DNA from 3 places in the Arthrobacter sp. UYCu511 genome. Region 2 is predicted to be linked to each of the others. Evidence: riboswitches for the same ligand, from Rfam matches in the RefSeq annotation. Region 2 holds a riboswitch; each other region holds the start of a gene.

Region 1 (9,882 bases), on a different contig from region 2:
CCCCTTGTAGGATTACCCAGTGCAACTCTCCCTCTGGCTGGCCCTTGTCGGCGCCGGCGCCATGATCAGCCTGACCCCGGGCGCAGGCGCCATCAACACCATGTCCAACGCTCTCACCTCTGGGTTCCGGCGCTCCTTTTGGGGCATCCTTGGCCAGCAAGTGGCGCTTGTTATCCATGTGATAGTTGTTGCCGCCGGCGTGGGCATCATCGTCTCCAGCTCGCCGTTCCTGTTCTTGCTGATCCGCTACGTGGGTGCGGCCTACTTGGTTTATCTGGGTATCAGGAAACTGCTGGCGAAGGCTGAGACGGCCGACGCCGGGGACGTACCTGCCGCTGTTGAGCACGGGTTCTCGATGTTCCGCCGCGGGCTGTGGGTCAATCTCCTGAACCCAAAGGCGATCGTCTTCTTCTTGGCGTTCATGCCACAATTCATCCGCCCCTCCGAACCACTGCTGGCCCAATATGTCATTCTGACCGCCACGGTGGTGGTGATTGACATCATCGTGATGTGGTTTGTCTTTGCCGCAGGCGCCAAACAGCTCAAACACCTGACCACCAGCGAGCGCGGTCAACTCATCCTCAACAGGATCTTCGGCATCCTCTTCATCGGCGTGGGCGTGGCACTGGCGCTGGCGTAGCAGCCACCGCGCCCGCACCCCGCTTCCGCACCCCGCTTCCGCGCCCGGCTCCCCCTTCCGCTACCGCCCCCCCCCCACTTCGGCGCCCTTACGACGGGGCGCATAAGTGGGGGGCGGTAGCGCAGACGGCCACCTGTAGCCGCAGTAGCGCCGATAGACTGGCACCATGACCAACCCCTACCGGATCATTACCGTTTGCACCGGCAATATCTGCCGCTCCCCCATGGCTGAGTTCATGCTGGCGCATGCGGCAGCGGAGGCCATGCTGGACGTGGAAGTAGATTCCGCAGGGACCAGTGCGTGGGAAATTGGAAACCCGATCGATCCGAGGGCCAAGAATGTCCTGGCCAAGCACGGCATCACCGCAACGGAGCATGTCGCTCGCACGTTCAACCCCGCCTGGTTCGTCAGCCGGGACCTCATCCTTGCCCTGGACACGGACCACTACGACGCGCTGGCGGCACTGGCCCCCGACGACGCGGCCGCTGCCAAGGTGCACATGCTCCGCTCCTTCGATCCCGAAGCCGCCCACTTGCCAACCGAACAGCAGGGCATTTACGACCCCTGGTACGGAAACGCGCGCGACTTTGACGAAAGCGCGAACCTGATCTCCGCCGCGATCCCCGGCATCCTGGCCCTGGTCCGCGCCCGTGCCTAAGCCCGTCATCATTGCCGTGGACGGGCGATCCGGCGCCGGCAAAACCACCCTTGCCGTGGAACTGGCCACCTTGTTGCGACGCCACCGCAGCATCTCCCTCTTTCATCTTGAAGACATCTACCCCGGCTGGGACGGACTGGCCGGCGGCGTGGAACGCTATATTGAAACTGTCCTGGAGCCCCTGCATTCCGGGAAACCCGCTACATGGACGGCATGGGATTGGGAGGCCAAGCACGACGGCGCCTCCCGCACCACCGAGCTTGCCCCGGTGGTTCTTGTAGAGGGTGTGGGATCTTCCCATGGCAGGGCCAGGGATTTCCTGGACGCCGTCATTTGGGTGGATACGCCCTCCCCCACCAGGAAGAAGCGTGCGCTGGAGCGCGACGGCGAGACCTACGCCCCATTTTGGGATCTTTGGGCTGAGCAGGAGGACCGCCTCCTCGATGACAGTCACCGCCCACAGCTTGCCGATGTGATTGTGGACGGAAGTAATGGTGTGGCCAACGCCCTCGAGGGTGTCTTAACGGCGCTGACCCAGTTACCCAAGCTGGAACACGTGCTCTCCCCGGAACTGGCAGGCCGGCGTGGCCTGGAGTTCTCCGCCGTCAGGATCGAAGGGCTGCCACCTGCCCAGCAGCTGTTCCATTCGCTGTATGGGGCGGCAGAACACGCCATCTGGCTGGATAGTTCAATAGCTGAGACAGGCGGGGCGGCGCAGCCGGCTGGGACAATCAAGCTGGCACGAGATCCTGGGGAGTTCTCGGCAGCAGCCCGTTCCCGCTTTTCCATCATGGCGGATGATTCAGGTTGTTTTGGCCAGCTAGCCCACCACCAGGGCGGGCTGACAACTCTTTCCGCGGGTCAGGTGAGTGCTCATATCAGTGGACAGTTTTTCCCTTGGTTGGACTCGTCGTGGGGGCGCAAGGCCGTGCGCGCTCCGGCTGACTATCCAGGTGACTTTACTTTGGGTTGGCTGGGGTATTTGGGCTACGGTCTCGGCGATCCGGACGGCGTCCAGGCTGCCCCTGCACCTCCGAAAACTGCCGGGCCAAATGACGGGCTACCTACCGGTCCGGATGCTGGGTTGTCTACTGGGCCGGATTCCATTGCTGATGCTGCGCTGATATTCGCAGGCCGCGCCGTGGTTCTTGACCACTGGCAGAACTGCCTCTATGTCCTGACGCTGACAGGCGCCCAGCAGCCCTCGTCACAGCGGGAAGCGCAAGAATTCTTGGAGACCGTCCGCGCAGTTCACGCAGCAGCGCTGGAGAGCCCAGCAGCCCAAACGGAGCAAACCCTCTCGAAAGTGACGCCTGAACCTCAACAGGCACCACAGCAGGCACCACATGGGAAAGCGCCGAAATTCACTAGCAGGGACGGCGAACGCAGCTATAAGAACAAGATCGCGGCGGCACAAGCCCAGATCCGCGACGGCAACTCCTACGAGGTTTGCCTGACAACCACGCTGGAGGCAAACATGCCGGAACGGCTGGATCACTGGGCCACCTACCAGGCTCTGCGCAAGCGCAGCCCGGCCCCGTTCGCAGCGTTCCTCCGGCTCGGTCCGCTGAGCATTGCCAGCACTTCCCCTGAACGTTTCCTGCGCATTGATGCGGCGGGGCTGATGCGTGCCGAGCCTATCAAGGGCACCCGACGGCGTGATCCGGACCCTGCGCTGGATGCCGCGCTCAGGGAGGATTTGGCGTCATCACCCAAGGATCGGGCCGAGAACGTGATGATCGTGGACCTGCTGCGCAATGATCTTTCGCGCTTTGCTGTCCCGGCTTCACTGAGGGTTCCGCGGCTGTGCGCTATTGAAAGTTACGCCACGGTGCACCAGATGGTCAGTACCATCGAGGCGCGGCTGGCCCCGGGCAGTTCGCGAGCCCAAGCAGTGGCTGCCGCATTTCCGGCCGGGTCCATGACGGGTGCGCCGAAGATCAGCACCATGGCCATTTTAAGCCGCCTCGAAGCCGGCCCGCGCGGCGTCTATTCCGGCGCTATCGGCTATTTTTCCCTCAATGCTGCTACTGATTTATCGGTGGTTATCCGCACGCTGGTCCTCCAAGACCTGGACGACGGCGGCACGCACCTTTCGCTGGGGATCGGCGGCGCCATCACGGCAGACTCTGATGACGAGGCGGAGTGGCAGGAGATTCAGGCCAAGGCTCACGGGGTTTTATCCACGCTGGGAGCCGATTTCCCGCGGTAGGCAGCACGGGGCGTTGCCTACTGCAAAGTAGCGGTTAGGCGGGCCACGTTGTCCACATAACGGGCCAGAATTGGGCGTGTGAGCCACTCTTCCAAATGCAGCTCACGTGACATGGAGCGGTAGTGGTCTTCAACAGCGTGCATTTGTTCAACCACTGCGCGGTCGATCATCATGACAGTGACTTCAAGGTTCAGTGAGAAGCTGCGCATGTCCATGTTGGAGGAGCCAATCACGGCAACGTCGTAGTCCACGGTGAAGTGCTTGGCATGGAGCACTAGTGGTTTGGGGTAAAGAAAAATGCGCACCCCGGCCCGCAAGAGCGCCTCGTAATAGGAGCGTTGAGCGTGGTGGACCAGAAACTGGTCACCCACCTCGGAGACGAAGAGTTCCACTTTAATACCGCGTTGCGCTGCGGTGGTGATGGCATAGAGAAGGGAATCATCCGGAACAAAATAGGGGCTGGAGATGGTGATCTGTTTTTCTGCCGAATACAGCAAAGTGTTGAAAAGGCGAAGATTGTTCTCAGTAACAAATCCCGGCCCGCTGGGCACCACCTGGCAGAGGGCTCCACCTTCAAACGTGTCCCAATGGTATGCAGCCATTTGAGATTCAAGATTTTCTTCGGTTTCCGAGGACCAATCAGTGGCGAACATGACGTTCAGGGTGCCAACAATGGGGCCTTCCAAACGTGTCATGAGTTCTACCCACTGACGGCCAACCTTGACGTTACGTTTTTTTCGATAGGAGGGCTCAATGACGTTTTGTGAACCCGTGAAACCCACCCGGCCATCCACCACCAGAATCTTGCGGTGGTTGCGCAGATCCGGCCTGCGCCATTGGCCTTTGACAGGCAGCAGTGGCAGCATGCGCCGCCACTGGATTTTGCTCGCCTTGAGCCGGCGGATCATCCCCAGATAGCCGGGTACCCGCAGTGACCCAATGTGGTCAAAAAGTACCCGCACCCGGACTCCGCGTTCAGCCGCAGCTTCCAGCTCCTGGAACAACCTGTTCGTGCTGGCATCTGAACTCATGATGTAAAACTCGGCGTTGACGTAGTCGGTGGCTTGGCTGATTTCATCGGCCATAAGATCCAAGGACTCCTGGTATCCCTTAATCAGACGGACAGTATTGCCACCAATGGCCGGGAAAAACCCCAGATTCTGGTTCAATTCAATGGCCGATTTAACCCAGGCCGGCCCATCATATTCGGGCACCAAAGACGCAATGCCCTTAGTGCCTTCCATGATGCGCTGGTTGACGGCGTCTTGCTTCTCACGCCGTCGCCGGGAAAGCCGAAAATTGCCGAACATGAGGAAAAGGAGCAACCCTACATAGGGCAGGAAGAAGATGCACAGCAGCCACGCCATGGCAGTAGTGGGGCGCCGGTTTCCCGGAATCACACCCAAAACAACCACTCGGATGCCAAAATCCACCAGTACAATCAGCGCAGACAGCCAGACACTGCCTGTGGGCAGGCTAAACGCCGTCCAAATCACGCATGCCTCCTAGCTAAACCGGCTTTTCAGCCGCGAGTGACAATAGCCTAACGGCTCTTTCGCACAGGCCCACTCGCAACGCTGGCCGTGTGACGTGCGCCAGCTGTGACTTGCTGTGCTCGGGTGAGGTGCTGCGGCTATGCTGAGCATAATTTGAACTTCCCGAAGTGAGGATGTAGCGCCATGAGCAGCTCAAACAATCCAACCGTCAGCATGGACGTTTTTGCCTTAGATCCGCAAAAAATCACGGAGAAGGCAGTAAAGGGTTTGCGCCTAGCCTTTGCCATTAGCGGCGTTGCGGCCTTGGTTCTCGGTATTATCCTGCTGTTGTGGCCCACCAAGACTCTGGCTGTGGTGGCCGTAATCTTAGGCATCAACTTCCTCATCACTGGTGGTATCAAGGTAGCTGTTGGCATCTTTAGCCACAGCCTTTCCGCCGGGATGCGGATCCTGGATGTTCTCTTGGGCCTGTTCGTGATGGTTGCCGGCATCATCGCCCTGCGTAACTCGGCCGCGACGGGCGAGCTCCTGCTGGTATTCACCGTCATCATGATCGGCATCGGCTGGATTATTGAAGGCATCATCGCCATGGCCGAAGCCGGCAAGGGCCCCACCCGCACCTGGGCCATCGTGTTCGGCGCCATCAGCGTGGTAGCCGGCATCACGGTGCTCGCTGTTCCCGTCTGGACCGCACAATGGCTGTTGCTGATAACAGCCATCATGCTGATCATCTTGGGTGTGGTGGGCCTGGTCCGTGCCTTCACCTTCGGCAAGTCCCTCACACGCTAGTACGACTGCGAGGGACCCAGACCGAGGCACGAGGGCAGGGAGCGGGTGGGGATAAGATCTCAGTCATGACAACTCTGGTTTTCTTGGACCCCGCCCACCCGGCCGGCCGCGTTGCAGACGCCACCGTTCCCAACATTCTGGTTACGGATCAGGGGCTCACCCGCGGTGACGGGATCTTTGAATCCATGCTCGCTATTGATGGGGAGCCACGCAAAATCCGGGCTCATTTAGATCGCCTTGCCGTCTCGGCCAGCACCATGGACCTACTCATCCCTGACGCCGGGGTGTGGCAGGCGGCAATTACGACGGCGCTCACAGCTTATGCTGCCGGGGCACCAGAGGATTCCGCAGACCACGGTGCAAGCAACGAATCTCGCCAGTGCGTGGTTCGCCTTATCGCTACCCGAGGCCCCGAGGGCGCCAACTCCCCCACAGCGTGGGTCACGGTCAGCCCGGTGTCCGCCTCGTTGGCTGCCCAGCGGGAGAAGGGCTTGGCCGTGCTCTTGTTGGAGCGTGGCTATGACAGCGATATTGCAGCCCGTGCCCCTTGGCTTTTGATGGGCGCCAAAACACTCTCCTACGCCGTGAACATGGCCGCACTTCGGCACGCACACCACCAGGGCGCGGATGACGTGATCTTCACCAGCGGTGACGGGCTCGTGTTGGAAGGGCCCACATCGTCAGTTCTTCTAGCACACGTTAGTGACGATTCCGGCGTACCGCTCAAGCGGCTCATCACCCCGCATTTGGACACCGGGATACTGCCCGGCACCACGCAGGGCGCACTGTTCGCAGCTGCGCAGGAAGCCGGGTGGGAGCTGGGTTACGGTCCACTAACACCTGCCGATCTGCTGGATGCCGACGCCGTGTGGCTCATTTCCAGCCTGCGGCTACTGGCGCCCGTGACCACCATTGACGGGAAGGAAATCGGCACGGCCGCCATCCGAGCCGAGCTTACGGCGGAACTATCGGCGCTCCTGGCCACCACGTTGTAAACACATCAGTTCGACTGACCGCTGGGCACAGGCCTAACAAGCGGGCGGAGCTTGTTGCCCAGAAGAATCAGCACCGCGCTGGCGATCAGGAAGGCTACCGCGATCCCCACACAACTGAGCAGCACGGCGCCGTAGCCCCCGTTGCCGGGGTTCAAGAAGGGATAGGCGTACCAGTCCGTGGCGGCGCCCCGAATCAGGGAATAGGCCAAATATGCCAGCGGAAACAGCACTGCAACACCCAACCGGGTCAGCGGGATGGGCCGGCGCGGCGGTTGGATCAACCAATCCGCGACAACCGCAATGGGCATGATGTAGTGCAGCCAGGTATTGATCCAGGGCAGGAGCGCGCCGAGATCCACCTCGCGCAACAGGGCGGTGAACACGATCCCCACCAGGGCCATGCACACCACCGATACGCACCGCAGAACCTGCCAAGCCGGGCCCAGCTCCTTCCCGCGCCAGGTCAGTACTGACTCCGTGAGCAGGACGGCGGCGGCAAGAATATTGGACAGGTTCGTGAAGTAGCTGAAGAAGTTCAACACGTTGAAACCGTGGCTCAGGTGAATGCCAAATTGGATGCCCACTGCCACAAGAGTGAACGCGCCGAAGAGAAACCGTAGTGCCGCCAACAATCGCCGAGTTGTCATGGGTTTCATCATGTCATGGACGCGGCAGAGATATCAGGTCCGTCCCGCCACCATGTGAACGGATATCTGGGTGTCGCCGTCATGTTTGTGCACACTGGCAGGTTCTTCACCGGACCCGGCACGTGGTGTGCTACTTTCAAGGTGAGTAATGAGTGCCAGCGTTAAGCCCTGACTTGCTGGCCGGCAACCCTCTTTCCGGCGGGGTGCCTCAGGTGACTACTCGGCAAACCAGCTACCTAGGCTGGCGTTTGCAAGCGTGAACTTTCCTTGTGGTGCGGGCTCAAGAGCGGACATTTACAACCAACTCTTCGTCAACTGCCACCAGCTCCCGTTTGCAACGCGCAGCCATTTGCAATGAGGAGAGAACCATGACCGCGGACGAATCCCCCCTGGCCTACCGGCTCATCACCGGCCCTGATGACCGCTCTTTTTGCGAGCGCATTTCCACCGCCCTTGCCGACGGCTATGTGCTGCACGGCGGCCCCGCCCTCACCTACAACGGCACCAGCGTCATTTGCGCGCAGGCCGTGATTCTTCCGCAGGCCGTGGCCAGCAGCGATGCCGCCGTCGCCACTGCCGTGGATGATCTCGACGCCGAACTTGAGTTTGATGGCGAGGGCATCGCATGAGCTACGCGGGAGATGTGAGCCCGGGCGCAGCCTGGGAAGCTGTAGCCGCGGGGGCAACACTCGTGGATGTACGGACAGCGGGCGAATGGGCACACATTGGCGTCCCCGACACCTCAACGCTGAAATCAGAACCGGTTTTTATCCAGTGGAATCTCGCCGCGGGCGCCCGCAACCCTGATTTTCTGGCAGAGCTGGCGGCAGCAGTACCCCCGGAAAAGCAGCTGATAGTGCTGTGCCGCTCCGGTGCCCGCTCTATTGCCGCCGCCGAAGCAGCCACAGCCGCCGGGTACACCGCCTACAACGTACTTGAAGGCTTTGAAGGAGAAACTGATCCCTACGGAGATCGGATTCTCAACGGCTGGAAGAACCGCAACCTCCCCTGGCGCTAAGGAAATATCATTGAGCAACTTTAATGAGCACGCAGCCACTTGGGGGCAGGACACCCAGGCGGTACGCGGCGGGCTTGACCGCAGCAATTTTCAAGAAACCTCCGAAGCCCTCTTTTTGAACTCCGGATTTGTCTACGAATCGGCGGAAGCTGCCGAGCAGGCGTTCACGGGCGAGGTGGACCGCTTCGTGTATTCGCGCTACGGCAACCCGAGCGTGGCAACCTTCCAGGAACGGCTGCGGCTGTTGGAAGGAAAAGAGGCGTGCTTTGCGACGGCGTCGGGCATGTCAGCCGTATTCACCGCCTTGGGTGCCTTATTAGCAGCCGGGGACCGAGTGGTGGCAGCACGGTCCCTGTTCGGCTCCTGCTTTGTGATTCTGAATGAGCTGCTGCCGCGGTGGGGTGTGGAGACCGTATTTGTTGACGGGCCGGAACTGGATCAGTGGCGCGAGGCCTTATCGGTGCCCACCACGGCCGTTTTCTTCGAGTCACCGTCGAACCCCATGCAGGAAATCATTGACGTGGCAGCTGTGTGCGATCTAGCTCATACCGCTGGCGCGCAGGTGGTGGCCGACAACGTCTTCGCAACTCCCTTGTTGCAGCGTTGCGGCGATTTCGGCGCGGACATCATCGTCTATTCGGGCACCAAGCACATTGATGGCCAGGGCCGGGTGTTGGGTGGCGCAATCCTCGGCACCAAGGAGTTCATCGAAGGGCCCGTCAAGAACCTGATGCGCCACACGGGCCCGGCGCTCTCCGCGTTCAACGCATGGGTGCTCACCAAGGGCCTGGAAACCATGAATCTGCGGGTTACACACTCGTGCAGCAATGCCTTGGCACTCGGAGAATTCCTTGAAGCCCAACCGCAGGTGGCACGCGTGCTGTACCCGCATCTGCCGTCCCACCCGCAGTATGATTTGGCCAAAAAGCAAATGAAGGCCGGAGGCACGGTGCTGACATTTGAGCTGGCTCAGCCAGTGTCGGGTACTCGCAAGGATGCCGCGTTTGCGCTGCTGAACGCGCTGTCCGTGATCGATATTTCCAATAACTTAGGGGATGCGAAGTCTCTCATCACTCATCCGGCCACAACCACGCACCGTGCCATGGGGCCCGAGGGGCGCGCCGCGATCGGTCTCAGCGACGGGTTCTTGCGCCTGTCGGTGGGATTGGAGGATGTGGATGATTTGAAGCTGGATCTCGCGGTGGCCCTGGCGGCCATTTAGGCTGGCCAAAACAGCAGTGGCAAGGCCGCTGGCGTTTGTACTCAGTCTTGGAAGTACTCGATCTCGGCGCCAATGGTGTTCAACCGCTCGGCCAGATCTTCGTAGCCGCGCTCAATCACATATATGTTGCGCAATTCAGAAGTGCCCTTGGCGGCGAGCATGGCCAGCAGGATGCAGGCGGCCGGACGCAGTGCCGGCGGGCAGC
Region 2 (9,882 bases):
CCTTCAGAGTTGCTGGCCAACTACGAGCACCTGGACATGACGGTCATCATCAGCCGCACTGCCGCGGACGGCGTCTTTGGCATCGACGCACGCAGCGACGACGGCCACTCCGCGCTCCTATCCGGTGGCGCCGTGGAACAATTGCACGGATACCTCGATGGGAAGGTCAGCGTCCTGGTGGGGCACTCAGGCGTTGGCAAGTCCACCATGGTTAACGCCTTGACAGGTTCGCAGCGGGCCACAGGCGGCGTCAATGCCGTCACAGGCCGCGGCCGTCACACCTCTTCCTCGGCGTTGGCGCTGAAATTGCAAGATGCAGTGCCCGGTTCTTGGATCATTGACACCCCCGGCATCCGCTCCTTTGGTCTGGCCCATGTGGACCCCGACCGCATTATTGCGGCCTTCCCGGATCTGCAACCGGGCACGGAGGATTGTGAGCGCGGCTGCAAACATGACAGCGCCGCCGTCAATTGCTGTGTGGATACCTACGTTGCCGCCGGGCACGCGGGCGCATCGGGGCCGGCACGGCTTGCCTCGCTGCGGCGCCTGCTGGGCACCAGCGACCGTACCGAAGGCCGTGCCGCAGAAAAGGAACTTGGCAGCACGGACTAGCGCGGCCCTGGTGCCGCGCACGGTTGACCCGTCAATGGTGCTCCACTTCAAGAGTGGCGCACCGTTGGCGGACAAATGGTGCTCAGGCCCAGCGGCGTCCTGACGGGTGTTGGGCCTAAACCGCGATAGCGTGAACCCATGACCTTCGCACCCCAGACGTACAACGACGATCTCCGCCTGGCCCATGTCCTTGCTGACAGTGTTGACTCCCTGACCATGTCCCGTTTCAAGGCCTTGGATTTGGCCGTCGAGACCAAGCCGGATCTGAGCCCTGTCACCGACGCCGACAAGGCCGCAGAAGAGTCCATCCGCAGCCAGCTCTCCCGGGTCCGCCCCCGCGACGCAGTCCTGGGTGAGGAGTTCGGCAGCAGTGGCCACGGTTCGCGGCGCTGGGTTATCGATCCCATTGACGGGACCAAGAACTTTGTCCGTGGTGTGCCGGTCTGGGCCACCCTGATCTCTCTAATTGACGACGGCGTCCCCGTAGTCGGCCTTGTTAGTGCCCCTGCGCTGGGCAAGCGTTGGTGGGCGGCCCAAGGAACGGGCGCATACATGGGCAAGTCACTCGCCGCCGCCACCCGCATCCGAGTCTCTAATGTGGCCGAGCTCAAAGATGCTTCACTCTCATACTCTTCGCTCACGGGCTGGGCCGAACGTGGCAACCGTGATGAGTTCATCTCCCTGACCGACGATGTCTGGCGCACCCGGGCCTATGGCGATTTCTGGTCGTATTGCATGGTGGCTGAGGGCAGTGTTGACATTGCCTGTGAGCCGGAACTGAACCTCTATGACATGGCTGCACTGGTCCCCATTGTGCAGGAAGCCGGCGGCCGTTTCACCTCGCTCGAGGGAGCCGACGGCCCCTTCGGCGGCAACGCCCTGGCCACCAATTCCATCCTCCACACGGAAGTTTTACAACGCCTGAACCCCAATTGGGATGACTTGTTGGGCTGACCCGTTGAACGCATAAAATAATAAAGTACAAGTGAGTTAAGAACGACGGCGGCCTCCCGCCGTCGTTCTTTGTTTCACCATCCGCGGCACTCACCCAGGGTGTGCGAAATGAAACGTAATAGATGCACCGGCAGAAATCTTGGGCTACTCTTTTGGGCATAGGTCACGAGTGCCAGCGCTAAACCCCGGTTTGCTGGCCGGCAACCCTCCTTTCGCGGTGGGGTGCCCCGGGTGACGACCTGGCCAAACCTGTTCGGTTCTGGCAAGCGCGGACTTCTTGGCACCCCCAAAAGGTCCTTTGGTGTCGAAGGAATTTCTCATGAGCTCTGCCGTTTTGGATGCAACACAACTCATCGATTCACCGCTCCTGCCCGTGGTAGGCCAGGATCTGGCGGCCCCCCTGATTCACGGCGGGCATGTGCGTTACGCCAACCTGGACTATGCAGCGTCTGCCCCGGCCATCAAGGACGTGGCAGCGCACCTGAATGAGGTGCTGCCGTTCTACGCGAGCGTGCACCGTGGCGCTGGATTCGCCTCGCAGGTCAGCACCTCCGTCTATGAAAATGCTCGCAAGATTGTTGCCGGTTTTGTGGGCGCCCGGCCTGATGACACGGTCATTTTCACCCGTAACACCACAGATTCGCTGAACTTGTTGGCGGGTTGTGTGGAATCGATTTTGCAACAGAGGGGCTTCACCGAGGGCCGTTCCAACGTTCACGGCGAGGTGCTCTACCTGGACATTGAACACCATGCGAATCTGCTGCCTTGGCAGGCCCTGCCGCACCGTTCAGTTGTTGGCGCTGACTCTATCGCCGCTACCTTAGACCGTGTTGAGACGGCGCTGCGGGCAGGAAACGTGCTGCTCGTGGCCGTTACCGGAGCCTCCAACGTGACAGGGGAGGTGCTGCCCGTGGCCGAATTGACCGCCCTGGCGCACCGCTATGGCGCCCGGATTGTTCTCGATGCCGCCCAACTGGCGCCGCACCGCCGGATCGATCTGACTGCCACCGGCATTGACTACTTGGCGTTCTCGGGCCACAAGCTTTACGCCCCTTTCGGCGCCGGGGTTTTAGTGGGCCGCCCTGACTGGCTCGACGCCGGTCACCCTCACCTTGCCGGTGGCGGAGCCGTGAAGGACGTCCGGCTTGAATCCATCAGCTGGACCACCGGACCGGCCCGCCACGAGGGCGGCACTCCCAACGTTTTGGGTGCCGCCACCTTGGCCAAGGCCACCTCTGTGCTGGCTGCGCTGAATGCCGATGACTGGCACCAGCACGAGCAGCAATTGCGCGCCCACTTGGTGGCCGGCCTCAACGAGCTAGAGGGCGTCACTGTCCACTCGCTCTTTAGCGACGCGGACACGTACCCGGACTGCGGCAGCATTGGGGTGGTCAACTTCTCGGTCACCGGGTACGACGCCGGGTTGGTGGCCGCATACCTCTCCGCCGAGCACGGCGTGGGCGTGCGTGACGGAAAGTTTTGCGCACACCCGCTGCTTAACCGCTTGGGCCTGCCCGCGGGTTCCCTACGCGCAAGCTTTGGTGTGGGCTCACAGCTGGAGGACGCTCAGCGCTTGGTGGCCGGAATCCAAACGTTGTTGCAGAAGGGCTTGGGCTGGGACTACGTGGTGGATTCCGGCCGCTGGGTCCCCGCCAATGACAACCGGGAGTACCCCAGCTGGGCCCCGAACACGCCAGGGACAGCAGGGGCAGCCCCCTGCAGCATCGACTAACCCACCCTACATACCAGCGCTCGGTTAGATTCGGGCATATTTTGCAGACGCAGTAGCGTCCGGAAGTGCGGGGCGGGGAGCACCTGGGGGTAAAGTTGAACGGCATTGACCGGCACAACTTTCAGGAGCACCATGGCAGGCACCGGCGGACCGGTCTTTGATGCGGCGCGGCGCAAACACATGGCCGCCGCGTTTTTGGAAGGCGGGGGGCATTATCATTTGGTGCGCCCGGGTTACCCTGAGGATTCCTTGACGTGGCTGCTGGAAACTGCCGGGAGCGTCCAAGATGTGGTGGACATTGGTGCAGGCACGGGCAAATACACGCAGCTGTTGGCCCTCCACAACTTCTCGATGACGGCGGTGGACCCCTCAGCGGACATGCTGGCGCAACTTGACGCGGAGCTGCCCCAGGTCACCACTGTTGTGGGTACCGCCGAAAAGTTGCTCCTACCGGATGAATCCATGGACTTGGCCGTGGTGGCCCAGGCTTGGCACTGGGTGGATCCTCTCGCGGCAAGTACCGAGATTGCCCGCGTACTGCGTCCGGGGGGAACCTTGGGCCTGATTTGGAACCAGCTGGACGTCGGACTCCCCTGGGTTCACCGCTTGGCCCGGATCATGCACGCAGGGGATGTGCACAAGGCAGATTTCAGCCCTCAGATTGGTCCGGAATTCTTCCCTGCCCAGCCTCACACCACCCGTTGGTCCCAGCAGCGCACGGCTGAGGAGATCATCGATCTGGCAAAGTCACGCAGCTATTACCTCAGGGCAACAGACCAGGTCAGGGACAAGGTCATCACCAATCTGCAGTGGTACTTGTATGAGCATCTGGAACACGCGCCTGGTGAAAGCATTGAGCTACCGTACAGCTCCCAAACATGGCGGGCGCAAAAACGCTAGCTGCGGCCCGGGCCACCCGTAAAGTTTCTATAAGTCATTCCCGGCTCGACAACCACCCCTGCCACGTTTTAGAATTTCGGTATACCTAAATAAACTACTTAGGATCATCGAAAGGCGAGACCTTGCTCGACACTGCCAAGAGGGCAACACTGCGCAGGCCTCGCGGTGGCATGATGCTGCTGCTGGGCCCGGCCTTTGTCGCGGCCATTGCCTACGTTGATCCCGGCAACGTGGCCGCTAACCTGACCTCCGGCGCCAAATACGGCTACCTGCTCGTGTGGGTTTTGGTCACAGCCAATGTCATGGCCATGCTGGTCCAGTACCAATCCGCAAAGTTGGGGGTAGTGACGGGCAAATCCCTGCCGGAGCACTTGGGTGAACGCTTCAGCACCCGCAACCGCCGGCTCTTTTGGGTGCAGGCCGAGCTCGTGGCCATGGCCACCGATCTTGCGGAAGTGGTGGGCGGCGCCATCGCCCTACACTTGCTGTTTCAGGTTCCGTTGCCCATAGGCGGGCTCATTGTGGGCCTGGCTTCCATGGCTCTGCTGACAGTTCAGAATAGACGCGGCCAACGCCATTTTGAGAGCGTCATTATTGTTCTGCTCGTCATTATCACCATTGGTTTTCTGGCAGGCCTGGTGCTCAGTCCACCAGATCCGGCAGGTGTGATCGGCGGGCTGGTACCCCGGTTCGACGGCGCCAATAGCATCATGCTGGCGGCTGGCATGCTGGGTGCAACGGTGATGCCGCACGCCATTTATCTGCATTCACAGCTGGCCAAGGACCGCCATACGGATGCCCGCAGCACCCCAGAGCGCCTGCGCCAGATCATCAAGGCGACCCGGATCGATGTAGTCTTGGCCCTTATTCTTGCCGGCGCCGTCAACATTGGCATGCTACTGCTAGCGGCCTCCACCTTGGGTGGAATCTCTGGAACTGACAGTATTGAAGGAGCCCATGCCGCCATTGTCGCCAGTCTGGGGCCGGTGATAGGCGTGGTCTTTGCCGTGGGCTTGCTAGCGTCAGGACTCGCGTCAACCTCGGTGGGCGCCTACGCAGGCTCCACCATCATGAACGGCTTGCTCAAGGTGCGTATCCCCCTGCAAACCCGGCGAATGGTGAGCCTGATCCCGGCTATCATCTTGCTCTCCGTCGGTGTGGACCCCACGTGGGCGCTGATTGTTAGCCAGATTGTGCTCAGTTTCGGCATCCCCTTTGCGCTGATTCCCCTCCTACGCCTGACGGCCAGCAAAAAACTGATGGGCGAACACCGTGACGGCCTGCTCCTGCGCTTGGCCGCATTGGTGAGCGTGGTGTTGATCGTGGCTCTCAACGCGCTGCTGCTGTGGCTAACCTTCACGGGGCAGGGCTAACGGGTAGGCTGAAGAGTGTGAAACCAACTGCCACTTCCTCCAGCTTCGAAGACTATGTGAAGGTCATTTATGCCTACACCGAGTGGCAGGACAAACCCATCACCTCCTCGGTGCTGGCCACCCGCCTGGGCGTTGCCAATTCATCCGTCTCAGAAATGGTGCGCAAGCTCAAGGATCAGGGCCTTGTGGATCACCAGCCCTACAGCCCCATTCACCTGACACCCAAGGGTCTGAGCCTTGCCTTATCCATGGTCCGGCGGCACAGGCTTTTGGAAACGTACCTGGTGAACGAGCTCGGTTACACCTGGGACGAGGTCCATGACGAGGCGGAGCAGCTAGAACATGCCGTCTCTGATCATTTCATTGAACGCATGAGCGCCAAGTTGGGCCACCCGTTCCGTGACCCTCATGGCGATCCCATCCCCGATGCGCAGGGCCAGATCGCCATGGTCCCCTCACACCGTCTGGACGAGCTCGATCCTGGGCATGTAGGCCGGATCAGCCGCATCAGCGATCATGACCCTGAGCTTTTGCGCTACTTTGAGCAGCAGGGGCTGGGGCTTGACACGGAGCTGTTGGTAGTTGGCCAGTTGCCCTTTGGCGCCGGCTGGCAGGTGGGCCTGAGAACTGCCACGCACGACGCCGGCCCTCTCACCTTGGGCCCTGACGCTGCGGTTTCGCTGTGGCTGGCATCGGTAGGACAGCACGCCGGCTGCTGCGTTCAGGAGCCCACGGGAGGAACCCTGATGGTTCCCCACATGTCCGGGCTCTGAATCTCCGGGCTCTGACCGGCAGCTTCCCAGCTATTACTTCGGGTCACTGAGCCAGCGGGCCAGGGAAAAATGGCTCACCGCTCCCACCAGCATGAGGATGCCCAGAACAGCTGAGCCTGCGCTGAACAGGGCCACAGCCGCGGCTACGAACAGGAGCAGGGCCGCCCACAGTGCGCGTTGGGCCCCCACAAAGCGTTCGCTGCGAGGAGCCAAGAAGGCGCCCCACAGAACAACCACAACCGCTGGGAGCGCTATGCCAAGGATTAGGTTCCAGGGTGCAGCCTGGGCGAACCCCCAGTAGAGGAATGCGGCCAGCATGGCCACCTCCAGCACGAAGCCGAGGACCTGGCTTGCGCCCCGGAGCGCAGGGCTCAACGCAACCATGTCCAAGCGTGCGGCCTGAGGCCCATCCACCCTGCGTCGTCCCACTAGATTTCTCCGCCTGCTAGTTTTTCTCGGTCATTGCTGCCCGGTCCCGGCGCAATACAAAACGCTGCACCTTGCCGCTGGGTGTTTTGGGCAGTTCTGAAACAAAGTGAATGCGCCGCGGGTAAGCATGGGCGGCAAATCCGGTTTTTACCAACTGCTGCAATTCCATACAGAGCTCATCGGAGGCCTGGTATCCGGGGCGCAGCACCACAAAAGCTTCCAAAACCTCACCGCGAATATCATCCGGGGCACCAATGACCGCTACTTCACCAACGCCTTGGTGCCGCACCATGACGGATTCCACGTCGAAGGGGCCAATACGGTACCCGGCCATGATGATGACATCATCATCGCGTGCAGAGAAGTAAATGAAACCATCGCTATCTCGGCGGCCGGCATCACCGGTGAGGTACCACTGGCCGTCAGCGCTGAACCGTTCCATAGTCTTTGCCGGGGCATCCACATAGCCGGAAAACCACATGAAGGGACTTTGTGGAACATTGACTGCTATGCGGCCCTGCTCCCCATCAGCGGCTGGCACATCAGCATTCTCGGCCAGCACGTCCACGCTCCAGCCCGGCAACGGCACGCCCATGGAGCCGGGCCGCAAGGGTGCCTGTAGGGATTCATCCCAGGCATTGCCGGCCACCATGCCCAACTCGGTTTGGCCGTAGTGGTCATGCACGTCCACGCCGAAGCGCTCTTTGCCCCAGGCAATCACGTCGGGAGTCAGCGGCTCACCGGCGCTGGAGGCCCGGCGCAGCTGGTGGTGGAGCCCGTCCGGAGATCCTGCGCGCAATGCACGGTACAACGTGGGGGCTGCGGCAAAGTTAGTGACGGAGAATTTCTCCATGACGGCCCACACCAGCTCTGGCGTGAAGGGGGCACGGAGCAATAGTGAGCGGTGACCTGCGGCCAGAGGCGCCAAAATAGCGAAGTACAAGCCGTAAGCCCAGCCGGGATCGGCAGCGTTCCAGAAAACATCGTCCTTGCGGACATCCAAACCAAAGTGGTGGTAGCCAGCAAAGGAAGCTACCGCCTGCAGGGGAATGGGCACACCCTTAGGCGCGCCAGTGGTCCCTGAGGTAAACAACTGCGCCAGCGTTCCACCCCCACCCACGGCCACCAGTCCGGCGTCGTACGGGGCCGTATCCGCGGCAGTATCCTCGGCGGAAGGCGGGCCTGTATTTGCGGCGGAGAGTTCCGCCAAATCGGCAAAGGCGCCGGTCCCGGCCACCATCTCATCGAGTGAGAGATCGTAACCAAAAGCGTCACCGTGAGCCACAATCACCAGATGTGAGGCATCCGTGGGGACTTCACCCGGCGGCAGCAGCTTGCGGCGCTGATCGGCATCGCAAATGACCAGCCGCGAACCGCTGGCCTTGAGGCGGAAATCAATGGCGTCGTGGGCGAAAGCCGTAAAGAGGGGAACGTCAACGGCTCCCAGCCGCCAAATTCCCAGCAGGGCAATCACCAGCTCGGCAGACTTCGCCATGAGAGTGGCCACGTGATCTCCGCGCTTGACTCCAAGAGAGCGCAAAGCTGCGGCGAACTGCGTGGACTTCGCCCGCAGTTCGCCGTAACTGATGTCTATGCTCTCTAACTCTGCGTCAATCACCGTGAAGGCAATCTCGCCAGCGGGATGGCTGTCGCACAGTAGCCACGGCGCATTAGCGCCGGGCGCGGCGAACCGCGCCGCTAGCTCTTGAACACGCTCAACCATGATTTGCTCTCCTGCTTGATGACGCCCGGATGCAACGAACGCTACGTGCCGGCAGTGCAGCTGAGCCTGCGGCAGTGCTTAGGCTGCCGCGGGCTGTACCGGCCTCTTTAGCCTTCGCAATCCTTGCAGAACAGCATGCCGTTCTTTTCGCGTGCTACCTGACTGCGGTGGCGGACCAGGAAGCATGATGAGCAGGTGAATTCATCATCCTGGGCGGGAATGACCTGAACAACCAGTTCCTCGTTGGAGAGGTCCGCGCCGGGCAGATCCATGCCCTCTGCGGTGTCTGAATCTTCGACGTCAATATGGGCCGTCTGTGCACCGCCACGCTGAACCTGGAGCGCCTGAAGCGACTCTGTCTCGTGGTCTTCGTCCTTGTTGCGGGGTGCGTCGTAATCCGTTGCCATGCGGTTTTCAAACTCCTGAAGTACTCGTGGTAATGGCGGGGTCTTTCAGCGCCCCATCCTAGCCCTAGAAAGCTGGAAACGCGCCTTAAATTCCTCGATGTTTTCCCACAGCATAGGGGATGGTATGGAAATTTGTTGTATTCTCGCAAAATTTGCTCTCACGGCGCCCTGCACCATGGGTAATTTGTGGCGATTATCACCCTCCCGAGGGCCCCGTTTGGACCCCATAGAGCGCCATCCGAGCGTGTTTGGCGTGCTCCACGCAGCTTTTGCGGTGCCCTGCCGGAGAGCAGGAATCGCCAGCGCGCAGGCTTAGACCTATTCTTGATAGCACCATGGCAAACAACAATTCCCCCCGCGTCTCGCTCAACCGCCGGCAAGTGGCTCAAGCTTTGAATATTCCGCCGGAGATGGCAGCCCGCAACGGTATCCCCTCGCGTTTGAGCGCCGCCGAAGTTGCCGCCCTTGACACCAATCCCCCGGCGTGGCTGGCGCAATCCCGGGCTAACGCCACCGGTAAACGTCCGGTCTGGGTGGATCTGCGCTGCTACCTGTGCGATTTCCTGGAAGTGGCCCGCCCCAAAAAGTGGTGGCCGGAATTCACTTATGTCATCTGCGACTTCCATGAAACTTCGGAGCTGCCTGAGCCTGAGCCCGGTTCTCGTCGCAGCCAGTACGACGGCGTGGGGAGCCGTTTTATTGGCATCGTCGATTCCCAAGACCAGTAGTTAGGCAACGGGGCGTGGGGGTGGTGTGGTTTGTTCGCGGCTTGCCACAGCGCTGCAGGCCTGCATCGAGTAGAGTTTTGACGTGACAGTTCCGGCCAAACTCTTCCAGCAGTGGCTGCGCACTGTTGCTGGCGATATCAGCCAAGCAGCGGTGTGCCGATCCGCCGGCATTAAGCGCTCAACTTTGGCCCAGCAGCTGGTTCGGGGGCGGGTTTCAGTGGCCACCGTAGCCGCCGTCAGCCGTTCTTTGA
Region 3 (9,882 bases), on a different contig from region 2:
ATCACCGGGTCAGCCTGATCGCGGCCCCAGAAAATCTCCGGTTTGCGCGCTGCCACGGCGGCATCGTCAAAGAACGGATCGCCCTCCGCATCAACCACAAATCCGGAGAGTCCCACCACGGCGGCATAATCCGCCGGCCGGTGGCGCAGCAAGGACGTTGCCATGCACATCCCCTGCGAGAAGCCCAACAAGCTCACCGAGGTGTGCTGCTCACGCACCGCATCAAGCCACAGTTCGACGGCGGCCGCGGACTCCGTCACAGCGCTCACCGAATAACTCAGATCGTTGCGCAACGGGAACCATGCGTATCCCGGCCCGGCTGCCAGCGGGGCCCTCACCGAGGCAATGGTGAAGTCGGGCGGCAGTTGAGCTGCCAACGAAAACAAATCGGCCTCATCCGCGCCATAGCCGTGGAATATCACCAGCAGGGGAGTTCGCGCACGCTCATTCTCGGGACGGGACCAAAGGACTGTAGGGGTTTCATTCATGGGCCCATCTTTCCATGCCGTGCGGGCGGGCCTTTCCTCCGAAGCGGCACGGCAAAAAAGTAGGGGGTGGCGCCACCGGCATGTTACCGGGCAGTATTAGGGTGTGAATGATTCATTGCATCAGCATCCGTGGTCCCGCTATGTCGCCTTGGGTGACTCTTTCACCGAAGGCATCGGTGACCCCGAACCGAACAGCCCCGGCGGCTACCGCGGCTGGGCGGACCGTCTTGCCGAGGAGCTCAGCCGCGGATCCGATGATTTCAAGTACGCCAACCTGGCCGTTCGCGGCCGCATGCTGGGCCAGATTCTCAATGAACAACTTGAGCCTGCGGTTGCGCTCAAACCCGATCTGATCAGCATCTCCGCTGGCGGCAATGACCTGATCCGCCCGGGTTCGGACCCCGATGCCCTGGCCGAGAAGCTTGATCGCGCCGTCGCAAAAATGGCGGCTACCGGCGCCACCGTGCTGCTCTTTAACGGCCCCGACATCCGCGATACCCCGGTCTTGGGCATGGTGCGCGGCCGGGTGGCCATCTATAACGAGAACCTGCGCACCATCGCGGCCCGGCACGACGCCGTTATTGCCGACATGTGGTCTCTGCGTGGGCTGTTGACGCCACAAATGTGGGCTGATGACCGCCTGCATTTTGCACCATTGGGGCACCACACTGTCACCATGATGGCCCTAAAGGCGTTGAACGTTCCAAATTCGCTTGTGCCTGAGGTCCCCAAGCCGCTTCCCGTGCAGAAATGGCAGACGGCGCGGGCCGAAGACCTTGTCTGGGCCAAGGCATATCTGATGCCCTGGGTGCTGCGTAGGCTCCGCCACCAATCCTCCGGCGACGGCATCACCGCCAAGCGCCCCACCCCGGGACCCGTGTTCGGGCAAGTCCACGGAAGCATTCACAGGGAATAAGCGCTCCACGAGTGGCTAGGCGTCCGGCGCCAGCTCAGCTTGAGATCCTTGGCCAAACCCACCCTCACCGATCCCGCTGTCCGCTTTTTCGTGTTTGCCGTGCAACTCGTGCCTGCCATGCTTCTCAGGAAAAGCGGCAGAGGTGGAGAACGGTTCGAAGGAATCCTCGGGCGTGGTTACGGGAGCAAGGTGCGCACCCGTGTGTTGTGGCTCCGTAGCTTGCGGATTTGTAGGGTGCGCGTCGGCGTGGTGCCGGCGAAAGAGCAGCGCTGACATTAGCGCACCGAATGCGAAGAAACCTGCTGCCCACCAATACGCCACGCTGTAGCTGTGCACGGCAGCCTGGGCCAGAACCTCGGGCGTGACCGGCAGATGCGAGGCGGCATAAGCCGTGGCTGCCGTGGCCGCAAGAGTGTTCAAAAGCGCCGTCCCAATGGACCCGCCTACCTGCTGGCTCGTGTTCACCATGGCCGATGCCACGCCGGCAAAGTCGCCCTCCACACCGTAAGTTGCTGTCTGGATGGAAGTGGGCATGATCAGACCCAAACCAAAACCGACAATCATCAGCGCGGGCAACAACCCGCCCGCATAGCTGCTCTCCAAGCCCAACCGGGTCAGAGCCACCAAGCCAATGCAGGCCACGATCATGCCTGCCGGCACCACAATTTTCGGGCCCATTTTGGGCAGCAGCAGATTCGTGGCCAGCTGCGCGGCCACAATTAGCGTGCCAATCATGGGCAGAAAACCGATACCCGCTTGTATGGGCGAATAATGCAGGGACGTTTGCACGTAGTAGGTCACGAAGAGGAAGATCCCAAACATGCCGGCACCGGCAATCAGGACAGAGATGAAAGCGGCGCCGCGGTTACGGTCCAGCACAATCTTCAGTGGCAAGAGGGGGTGGACGGCCCGGCGCTGCCAGAGCACAAAAATACATAAAAGCACTGCGGCACCCACAAGCATGCCCCAAGTCAGCGGCGAACCCCAGCCGTGGGTTTCAGCGTTGGAAAAGCCGTAAACAATGGAGAAAAGACCGGCTGAGACGAGGATGGTGCCGGGCAAATCCAGCTTGGGCCGGGGTCCCCCGCCGCGGGATTTATCAATGAAAATACTCGCCATGATCACGGCGAAGAAGGCAATGACAACATTGATGTACAAGTTCCAGCGCCAGTTCAAATCTTCCGTGACAAAGCCACCCACAAGAAGCCCAACGGCGCCTCCGGCACCAGCAATGGCTCCGAAGACTCCAAAAGCACGCGAACGTTCCTTGGGAATGGTGAACGTGGTGGTCAAAACTGCCAGCGCAGTGGGGGCCAGCATTGCGCCCAGCGCTCCCTGGAGGGAACGGGCAAAAATGAGCATCCCGAAGCTAGTTGAAGCGCCACCGAGAGCAGAAGCCGAAGCGAAGCCAACCAGCCCAATGAGGAACATCCGTTTGCGGCCCACCAGATCAGATAACCGCCCACCCAAGAGCAGCAAGCTGCCAAAAGCGAGCGTGTAGGCCGTGATAACCCATTGACGTTCACCGTCGCTGAAGCCCAGATCATGTTGGGCGGAGGGCAGCGCAATGTTAACCACCGTAGTGTCAAGAACCACCATGAGCTGAGCCAGGGCCACGGTGCCTAGGGTCCACCACCGCCGGTTCGAGTGGAGCGCGGTAGCGCTGCCTCCGGTGATGGTGCTTTGCAGGTGTGCCATAGCCGCCACAGTAGAGGAAAAGAATGCGCACAGGGATCCTTTTTCTCTGCGAGTTCGCACTGAAAACACGTTCTGTTCATCCCGGGAGTCAAACGGCGTATCTACCAGCTTTCACGGATAGGATGAGTACGGCAACTATCTCAGCTGCCGTACTCGGAAGAGGTGTCTCGTGCCGGTCCTATTCGCGTCCGTTGCAGCGGTCAGTAGCGCCGCTTCTTCATCGTCCTCCTTCAATATCCAACCGTTTTTTGTGCTGATAATAGTGGGCATTGCTCTCTTAAGTACCTTCATCAAGGCTGCCGCCCGCAAGCGGAACAACAAACAAAACAACAATCAGTACCCTAATAATCAGCACACCCCGAATTCCGCCGGCAGAACGGGCGTTGCCCACCCGCAAATGAACGCCCCTTACGTGGGCACCTTGCTCAATGGTGTTCCGATGCGCAACTATGACACTGCGCACGGGCACCAAACCACCGGATTCGCCAACGAGCGCATGAAGGCCGAGGCAGAGCTGAAACGCCAACTCGATGCCTTGGATGCAGCCCGCCGCAATGGCCAGGTCACCGCCGAACAATACGCGGTGCACCGCGAGGCCATCTTCAAGAACTTCTAGCACTTCAAGAACAAAAAAGTTGCTGGTCTCCCTGAACGGGGGACCAACAACTTTTTTTATGCCACTTAGACTTTGAGCTACTGGGCCCTGAACAGGGATGCCGCTAGCAGGTCACCCACCGCGGCCACTTCGGTCAAGAAACCGTCATGTCCAATGGGTGAATCAATGCTGGCAACCACAACATTTCCAGGCAGCGCTGCCGCGAGCTCCTCCGATTGGGTGGGGAAATACAACCTGTCGCTGTTGACCGCAGCCACCATGAATTCCACCCCTGAGGCCACTTTCAAGGCCTGTTCCAGGCTCCCCCGGCCACGGCTCGCATCGTGACTCATGAGCGCTTCGGTAATGACAATGTAACTATTCGCGTCAAAACGGCCCACCAACTTGTGCGCCTGGTGGTCCAGATAGCTCTCGATCTGGAACTGTCCCCCCACCTCCGGGGCGAGCCGCACGTGGCTAATGGTGCCGCCGTCGTCCTGGGATTTACGGCCAAACCGTTGACCCATTTCAGGCTCAGACCTGTAGGTGATGTGCGCGATCCGCCGGGCCAGTCCCAGACCTGTGGTGGGGGCAGCGCCGTCGTAATAGTCGCCGCCAACAAAATGCGGATCCTGCCGGATGGCCAGCACCTGGGCCTGGGCGAAGGCAATTTGCTCGGCCGTGCTGGAGGCACAGGAAGCGACGACGGCGCAGCGGCGCACCTTTTCGGGGTACATGAGCGCCCACTCCAGTGCACGGGCACCGCCCATGGAACCGCCAATGACCGCATGCCACGAGGTGACGCCCAGGCGCGACGACAACCGGGCCTCGGCCTCGACAGAATCACGGATGGTGATGAAGGGGAACCGGGAACCGTAGGGTTTGCCGTCCTCCGCAATACTGGAGGGGCCGGTGGTTCCGTAACAGCCGCCCAGCATGTTGGCGCACACCACAAAGTACTTGTTGGTGTCAATAACGGCGCCGGGGCCAACGAGGCCTTCCCACCAACCATCTTCCTCGGACTCGCCTCTGCTGACGTGCGTGCTTCCGGTCAAGGCATGTTGGATCAGCACGGCATTGTCACCGGCGGCGTTCAATGTCCCCCAGCATTCAAAAGCCATGGTCACCGAGGGCAGCACGCCCCCGGCCTCTAGGGGAAGGGCGCCGATCTCGATCGAGCGCAACACACCTCCGCCTTGTCCCACAGCTGCACAGAAGTCCTCACCAACAGGTTGCGCCGCGGCAGCAGCGAACCCCGAGGACAACAAGCCCTTATCCACAGCCCGTCCCACGCGGATCACGCCGATTTTGCGGCGCGGAACCCGGCTTCAAGGTCAGCGATGATGTCTGCAACATTTTCCAAACCCACCGACAAGCGCACCAGACCCGGCCGTACACCTGCGGCCAGTTGCTGCTCCGGCGTGAGCTGGGCGTGGGTGGTGGAAGCGGGGTGGATGACGAGGGAACGCACATCACCTAAGTTAGCCACCAGCGAGTGCAGCTCTAGGCCGTCAACAAAACGCTTGCCAGCCTCGAGCCCTCCCAAGATGTCAAAACCGATGATGGCACCAGTGCCGTTGGGGCCGTACTTGCGACCGCGCTCAAACCAAGGGCTGGAGGGAATGCCCGCGTAGGCCACAGCCTCCACGTTTTCATTTCCTTCCAGCCACTGTGCCACCGTGACGGCGTTGCTGACGTGCCGTTCCACGCGCAGGCTCAGCGTCTCGATGCCCTGAGCGATCAGGAAGGCGTTGAACGGGGAAATTGCTGCTCCCAGGTCACGCAGCAACTGCACACGAGCCTTGAGAATGTAAGCGAGATTGGCACCTAGTGCGCAGCCCACACCCAAGTCACGGGCATAGACCAGACCGTTGTAGCTTTCATCCGGGGTGTTGAAGCCGGGGAACTTCTCCGGGTTTGCAGCGAAATCAAACTTGCCGCCGTCAACTATTACCCCGCCAATGGCCGTACCGTGCCCGCCGAGGTACTTGGTGGCGGAGTGGATGACAATGTCCGCACCCCATTCCAGCGGGCGGATCAGGTACGGGGTGGCCAGAGTATTGTCCACAATCAGCGGCACACCGGCCTCGTGGGCAATCGCGCTGATGTTTTCCAGGTCAAGGACGTCCTGGCGCGGGTTGGAGACCGTCTCGCCGAAGAAGGCCTTGGTATTGGGCTGCACGGCGGCACGCCACTGATCCAGGTTATCGGGATCGGCAACGAAGGTGACCTCAATGCCGAGCTTCTTCAGCGTGTGGGCCAGCAGGTTGAACGTGCCACCGTACACGCTGGGGCTGGAGACAATATGGTCCCCGGACTCGGCAATGTTCAAGATGGCGAACGTGGTGGCGGCCTGCCCCGAGGCCAGCATCAGCGCACCAACGCCGCCTTCAAGGCTCGCGATGCGGTCTTCAACAACGGACGTGGTGGGATTGCCCAGGCGCGTGTAGATGGGCTCCAACTCGGTCAACGCGAAGCGGGCGGCAGCGCTCTCTGCGGACGGGAAGACGAAAGACGTGGTCTGATAAATGGGGAGGGCACGGGCGCCGGTGGTGGCGTCGGGCTCCTGACCTACGTGGATCTGACGGGTTTCAAATGACCAACCGTTGCTCATGGTTGTTTCCTTCACACTAGAGGCCTACGGCAAAGGCCCTCCACCGCGCCATGCGGGAAGGGCCTGAACGGATATGGCCCGCGCTTGCACCTCAAACCGGATGGTTCGGTGCCAGGTCTTCACCCGGGGCACCCCGCCGCGGAAGGAGGGTTGCCGGTCAGCAAGCCGGGGCTATTCGCTGACACTCATGACCTGCCTCCAGTGTGAAAGAATGCCCAAGATTTCGCAAGAATATGACGAGTTTATGACTTTTTGCGAATATTTGCGTGGAATTTGCGCAAGAGAGAGCTTTAGGGCGAATTAGTCACTGATATTGGAGAGATTTTTCCCCCTGCACGGCGCCCGGCAGGGTTTCGGGTGTAGATCGGGATCATTTTCCACTGGCTTGACCGGGCTGGCCGGTAAGCGAGTGATTACTTTCCTAGGCCTGCGCGGCGCAGGGCTTCTGCCATGGCTGTACTGGCTGTGTTGGTGGTATTAGCCGTATTGGTGGAGGTGCCCGTCCCTCTATCCCGGGGCTGCCCGCCTTGGCGGCCCTGCGATCCCGGATTCCCCTGCCGGCGCTGGCCGCTAGCTCCACTCTTCGGAGCCGGGCCGCCACTCTTGGCCGCCGGGTTGCCACTTTGGGGCGCACTGCGCGCAGGTGAGGGACCTCCTAACGCGCGGGAGCCGGCGTCGGGCTTGGCGTTCCTCTCCCCGGCTTGATCATCAAGGCGCAGCGTCAAGGAGATGCGTTTGCGCTCGGGCTCAACTTCTAGAACCTTCACCCGCACCACTTGACCGGATTTAACCACGGTGTGCGGGTCCGAAACGAAGCTGTTGCTCATGGCTGAGACGTGGACCAGCCCGTCCTGGTGGACACCAATATCGACGAAGGCTCCGAAGGCGGCCACGTTCGACACGGTGCCTTCTAGAATCATGCCGGGGCGCAGATCGGTGATCTTCTCAATGCCCTCAGCAAAGGTGGCAGTCTCAAAACGGGGCCGGGGATCACGGCCAGGCTTTTGCAACTCGGAGATGATGTCAGCAACCGTGGGCAGACCAAAGTCACCGTCCACGAAGTCGGCCGGGTTCACGCCACCCACGGCCCCAACGCCTCCGGCAATATCGTGGGCCCCTGCACCCACTGCAGCGAGGATTTTACGTGCCACACCGTACGCTTCAGGGTGCACACTGGAGGCATCCAGCGGCTCCGCTCCCCCGGTGATCCGCAGGAACCCGGCACACTGCTCAAAAGCCTTGGGCCCCAACCGCGCCACCTTGAGCAGTTCGCGCCGCTTGCTGAAGGGCCCGTGCTGGTTCCTGTGAGCCACAATATTCTCGCTCAACAAGGGACCCACTCCGGCCACCCTCGCCAACAACGCAGGTGAAGCAGTATTCAGGTCCACCCCCACGGCGTTGACACAGTCTTCTACGACGGCGTCGAGGGAGCGGTCCAGCTTGGCCGGCGTCAGATCATGCTGATACTGCCCCACCCCAATGGATTTGGGTTCGATCTTGACCAGTTCGGCCAGCGGGTCCTGTAGCCGGCGAGCAATCGAGACAGCGCCGCGCAAAGACACATCCATGCCAGGCAGTTCGGCACTAGCCAAGGCGGACGCCGAATAGACGGACGCGCCAGCTTCGGAGACCACCAGCTTGGTGACCTTTCGCTCGGGATTGATCCGCTTGAGCTCAGCCACAAGTTCAGTGGCCAACCTGTCAGTTTCACGGCTCGCCGTGCCGTTGCCAATAGCAATCAACTCAACGTCATACCTTTGCGCCAGTGATACCAGGGTTGCCAGGGATTCGTTCCAGCGATTTACCGGTGCGTGCGGGTAAATGGTATCCGTTGCCGCTACTTTGCCGGTCCCGTCCACGAGCGCCACCTTGGTACCTGTGCGCAGGCCCGGATCAAGGCCCAAGGTGGAGCGGTTTCCGGCCGGGGCGGCGAGCAGAACATCGCGCAGGTTTGCAGCAAAGACCCGCACTGATTCCTCTTCTGCACTCTGGAACAAGCGCACGCGCAGGTCCACCGAGAGGCGGGTCAGGATGCGTGTGCGCCACGCCAGCTTGGCACTGGTCACGAGCCAGGAGTCGGCAGCGCGGCCGGATTCGGCAATGCCAAGTGAGTGGGCCACGGCGTTTTCATACTTGGCGCGGGCCTGCACTTGAGCGTCTGCATCGCGGGTATCACCCTCTGCCAAATCCAGTGAGAGCACACCCTCTTTTTCACCGCGCAACAGGGCCAATACCCGGTGGCTGGGCAGGGTGTGCGGCGGCTGTGCGAAGTCAAAATAGTCCTTGAACTTCTCCCCGTCGGAGCTCTTGCCCGCCTTGACGGAGGACCGCAGCCGGCCAGTTTTCCAGAGCCGTTCACGCAGCTCGCCCACCAAAACCGCGTCCTGACCAGCACGTTCAATCAGGATGGCTCGGGCGCCGGCAAGCGCGTCATCGGCTGTGTCCACACCGCGTCCGGCATCCACGAAGGCGTCAGCCTCTACGGCCGGGAACTTTGAGGGGTCCGCCAGCAGCGCGTCGAGCAAAGGCTCCAGACCCGCTTCCCTAGGCGTATCCGCCTTGGTCTTGCGGGTGGATTTGTACGGCAGGTACAGATCCTCCAGCTCCGATTTTGTGGCGGCAGTCTCCACCGATCGGCGCAGCACCGCGCTAAGTTTGCCCAGCCCGTGGATGGTCTCCAGCACCACCATGCGGCGGGCCTCTAGCTCACGCAGATAACGCAGCCGCTCCTCCAGATCACGCAATTGCGTGTCATCGAGGGTCCCGGTGACTTCTTTTCGGTACCGGGCAATAAAGGGCACGCTCGCGCCGTCGTCCATCAAGCCAATGGCAGCCCGCACTTGGGCGGCGCGCACACCCAACTCGGCGGCAATGGCGGTGGCTATACGCTCGGCCACGGTTGCGGCGGTGGGCAGATTCAAGGGTGCATCAGTCTCAGTCACCTTATCAATTCTGCCCCACCGGCAGAGTTCGCGCAGCACCCCAACATCAGACGTCCCATGTGACTTAGGTAACGCTAAGTCGAGCGGAATGGAACAAAGTGCCAAGATGAACTCATGCGAATGGATCATGTTTCTTACGCCAGTGAATCAGATGGATTGGCTGCCACCACGGAGCGAATCGCGACAGCCCTCGGGGTCACCGCGGTGAAGGGCGGAATACACCCGCGCTTCGGCACCCGCAATATGATCATCCCCCTGACCGATCACCATTATTTGGAAATTGTCGAGTGCCTCAACCACCCGGCCTCGGATAAGGCCCCCTTTGGACAGGCTGTCAAGGCCCGCTCCGCAGCAGGTGGTGGCTGGATGGGTTGGTGCGTCGCCGTTGACGACCTAGCCCCCTTTGAGGATCGACTGGGACGCAGCGCGGTCCCGGGCAACCGCAAATTCCCCGACGGCCAGGAACTTATCTGGCAACAGATCGGCATCAAGGGCCTGATTGCCGACCCCCAAGTCCCCTACATGCTCAAATGGGAGGGCGACCCCACCTTGCACCCTTCCCAGGCCCGTGCCGCCACCGTGCGGTTGTCCTCCTTGACCATTGCCGGCAGCGCCGAACGCGTCACAGA

The links. A riboswitch is a leader RNA that binds a small molecule or an ion and turns the genes downstream of it on or off. The one in region 2 is predicted to bind S-adenosylmethionine.
Region 1: linked by a shared signal. The riboswitch ahead of ABIB48_RS04955 (DUF1737 domain-containing protein) and the one ahead of ABIB48_RS10015 (aminotransferase class V-fold PLP-dependent enzyme) in region 2 are both predicted to bind S-adenosylmethionine.
Region 3: linked by a shared signal. The riboswitch ahead of ABIB48_RS06640 (bifunctional o-acetylhomoserine/o-acetylserine sulfhydrylase) and the one ahead of ABIB48_RS10015 (aminotransferase class V-fold PLP-dependent enzyme) in region 2 are both predicted to bind S-adenosylmethionine.

The regions. Positions count from the first base shown of each region.
Region 1 is NZ_JBEPPB010000002.1:358,340-368,221, forward strand. It holds gene ABIB48_RS04920 (LysE family transporter) at 20-640, shown strand; gene ABIB48_RS04925 (low molecular weight protein-tyrosine-phosphatase) at 807-1,298, shown strand; gene pabB (aminodeoxychorismate synthase component I) at 1,291-3,510, shown strand; gene cls (cardiolipin synthase) at 3,528-5,003, opposite strand; gene ABIB48_RS04940 (HdeD family acid-resistance protein) at 5,190-5,795, shown strand; gene ABIB48_RS04945 (aminodeoxychorismate lyase) at 5,861-6,790, shown strand; gene ABIB48_RS04950 (Pr6Pr family membrane protein) at 6,796-7,437, opposite strand; SAM riboswitch class IV at 7,582-7,700, shown strand; gene ABIB48_RS04955 (DUF1737 domain-containing protein) at 7,806-8,066, shown strand; gene ABIB48_RS04960 (rhodanese-like domain-containing protein) at 8,063-8,455, shown strand; gene ABIB48_RS04965 (O-succinylhomoserine sulfhydrylase) at 8,466-9,677, shown strand; gene ABIB48_RS04970 (UDP-N-acetylglucosamine 1-carboxyvinyltransferase) at 9,719-9,882, opposite strand, start outside.
Region 2 is NZ_JBEPPB010000006.1:24,949-34,830, reverse strand. It holds gene rsgA (ribosome small subunit-dependent GTPase A) at 1-612, shown strand, start outside; gene hisN (histidinol-phosphatase) at 751-1,566, shown strand; SAM riboswitch class IV at 1,728-1,841, shown strand; gene ABIB48_RS10015 (aminotransferase class V-fold PLP-dependent enzyme) at 1,886-3,298, shown strand; gene ABIB48_RS10010 (class I SAM-dependent methyltransferase) at 3,431-4,198, shown strand; gene ABIB48_RS10005 (Nramp family divalent metal transporter) at 4,321-5,571, shown strand; gene ABIB48_RS10000 (metal-dependent transcriptional regulator) at 5,589-6,344, shown strand; gene ABIB48_RS09995 (YrdB family protein) at 6,378-6,773, opposite strand; gene ABIB48_RS09990 (AMP-binding protein) at 6,790-8,496, opposite strand; gene ABIB48_RS09985 (DUF4193 domain-containing protein) at 8,604-8,903, opposite strand; gene ABIB48_RS09980 (hypothetical protein) at 9,239-9,631, shown strand; gene ABIB48_RS09975 (hypothetical protein) at 9,714-9,882, shown strand, end outside.
Region 3 is NZ_JBEPPB010000003.1:202,339-212,220, forward strand. It holds gene ABIB48_RS06615 (alpha/beta hydrolase) at 1-488, opposite strand, end outside; gene ABIB48_RS06620 (SGNH/GDSL hydrolase family protein) at 592-1,404, shown strand; gene ABIB48_RS06625 (MFS transporter) at 1,420-3,102, opposite strand; gene ABIB48_RS06630 (hypothetical protein) at 3,272-3,718, shown strand; gene metX (homoserine O-acetyltransferase MetX) at 3,796-4,902, opposite strand; gene ABIB48_RS06640 (bifunctional o-acetylhomoserine/o-acetylserine sulfhydrylase) at 4,995-6,311, opposite strand; SAM riboswitch class IV at 6,387-6,504, opposite strand; gene ABIB48_RS06645 (Tex family protein) at 6,725-9,253, opposite strand; gene ABIB48_RS06650 (VOC family protein) at 9,368-9,882, shown strand, end outside.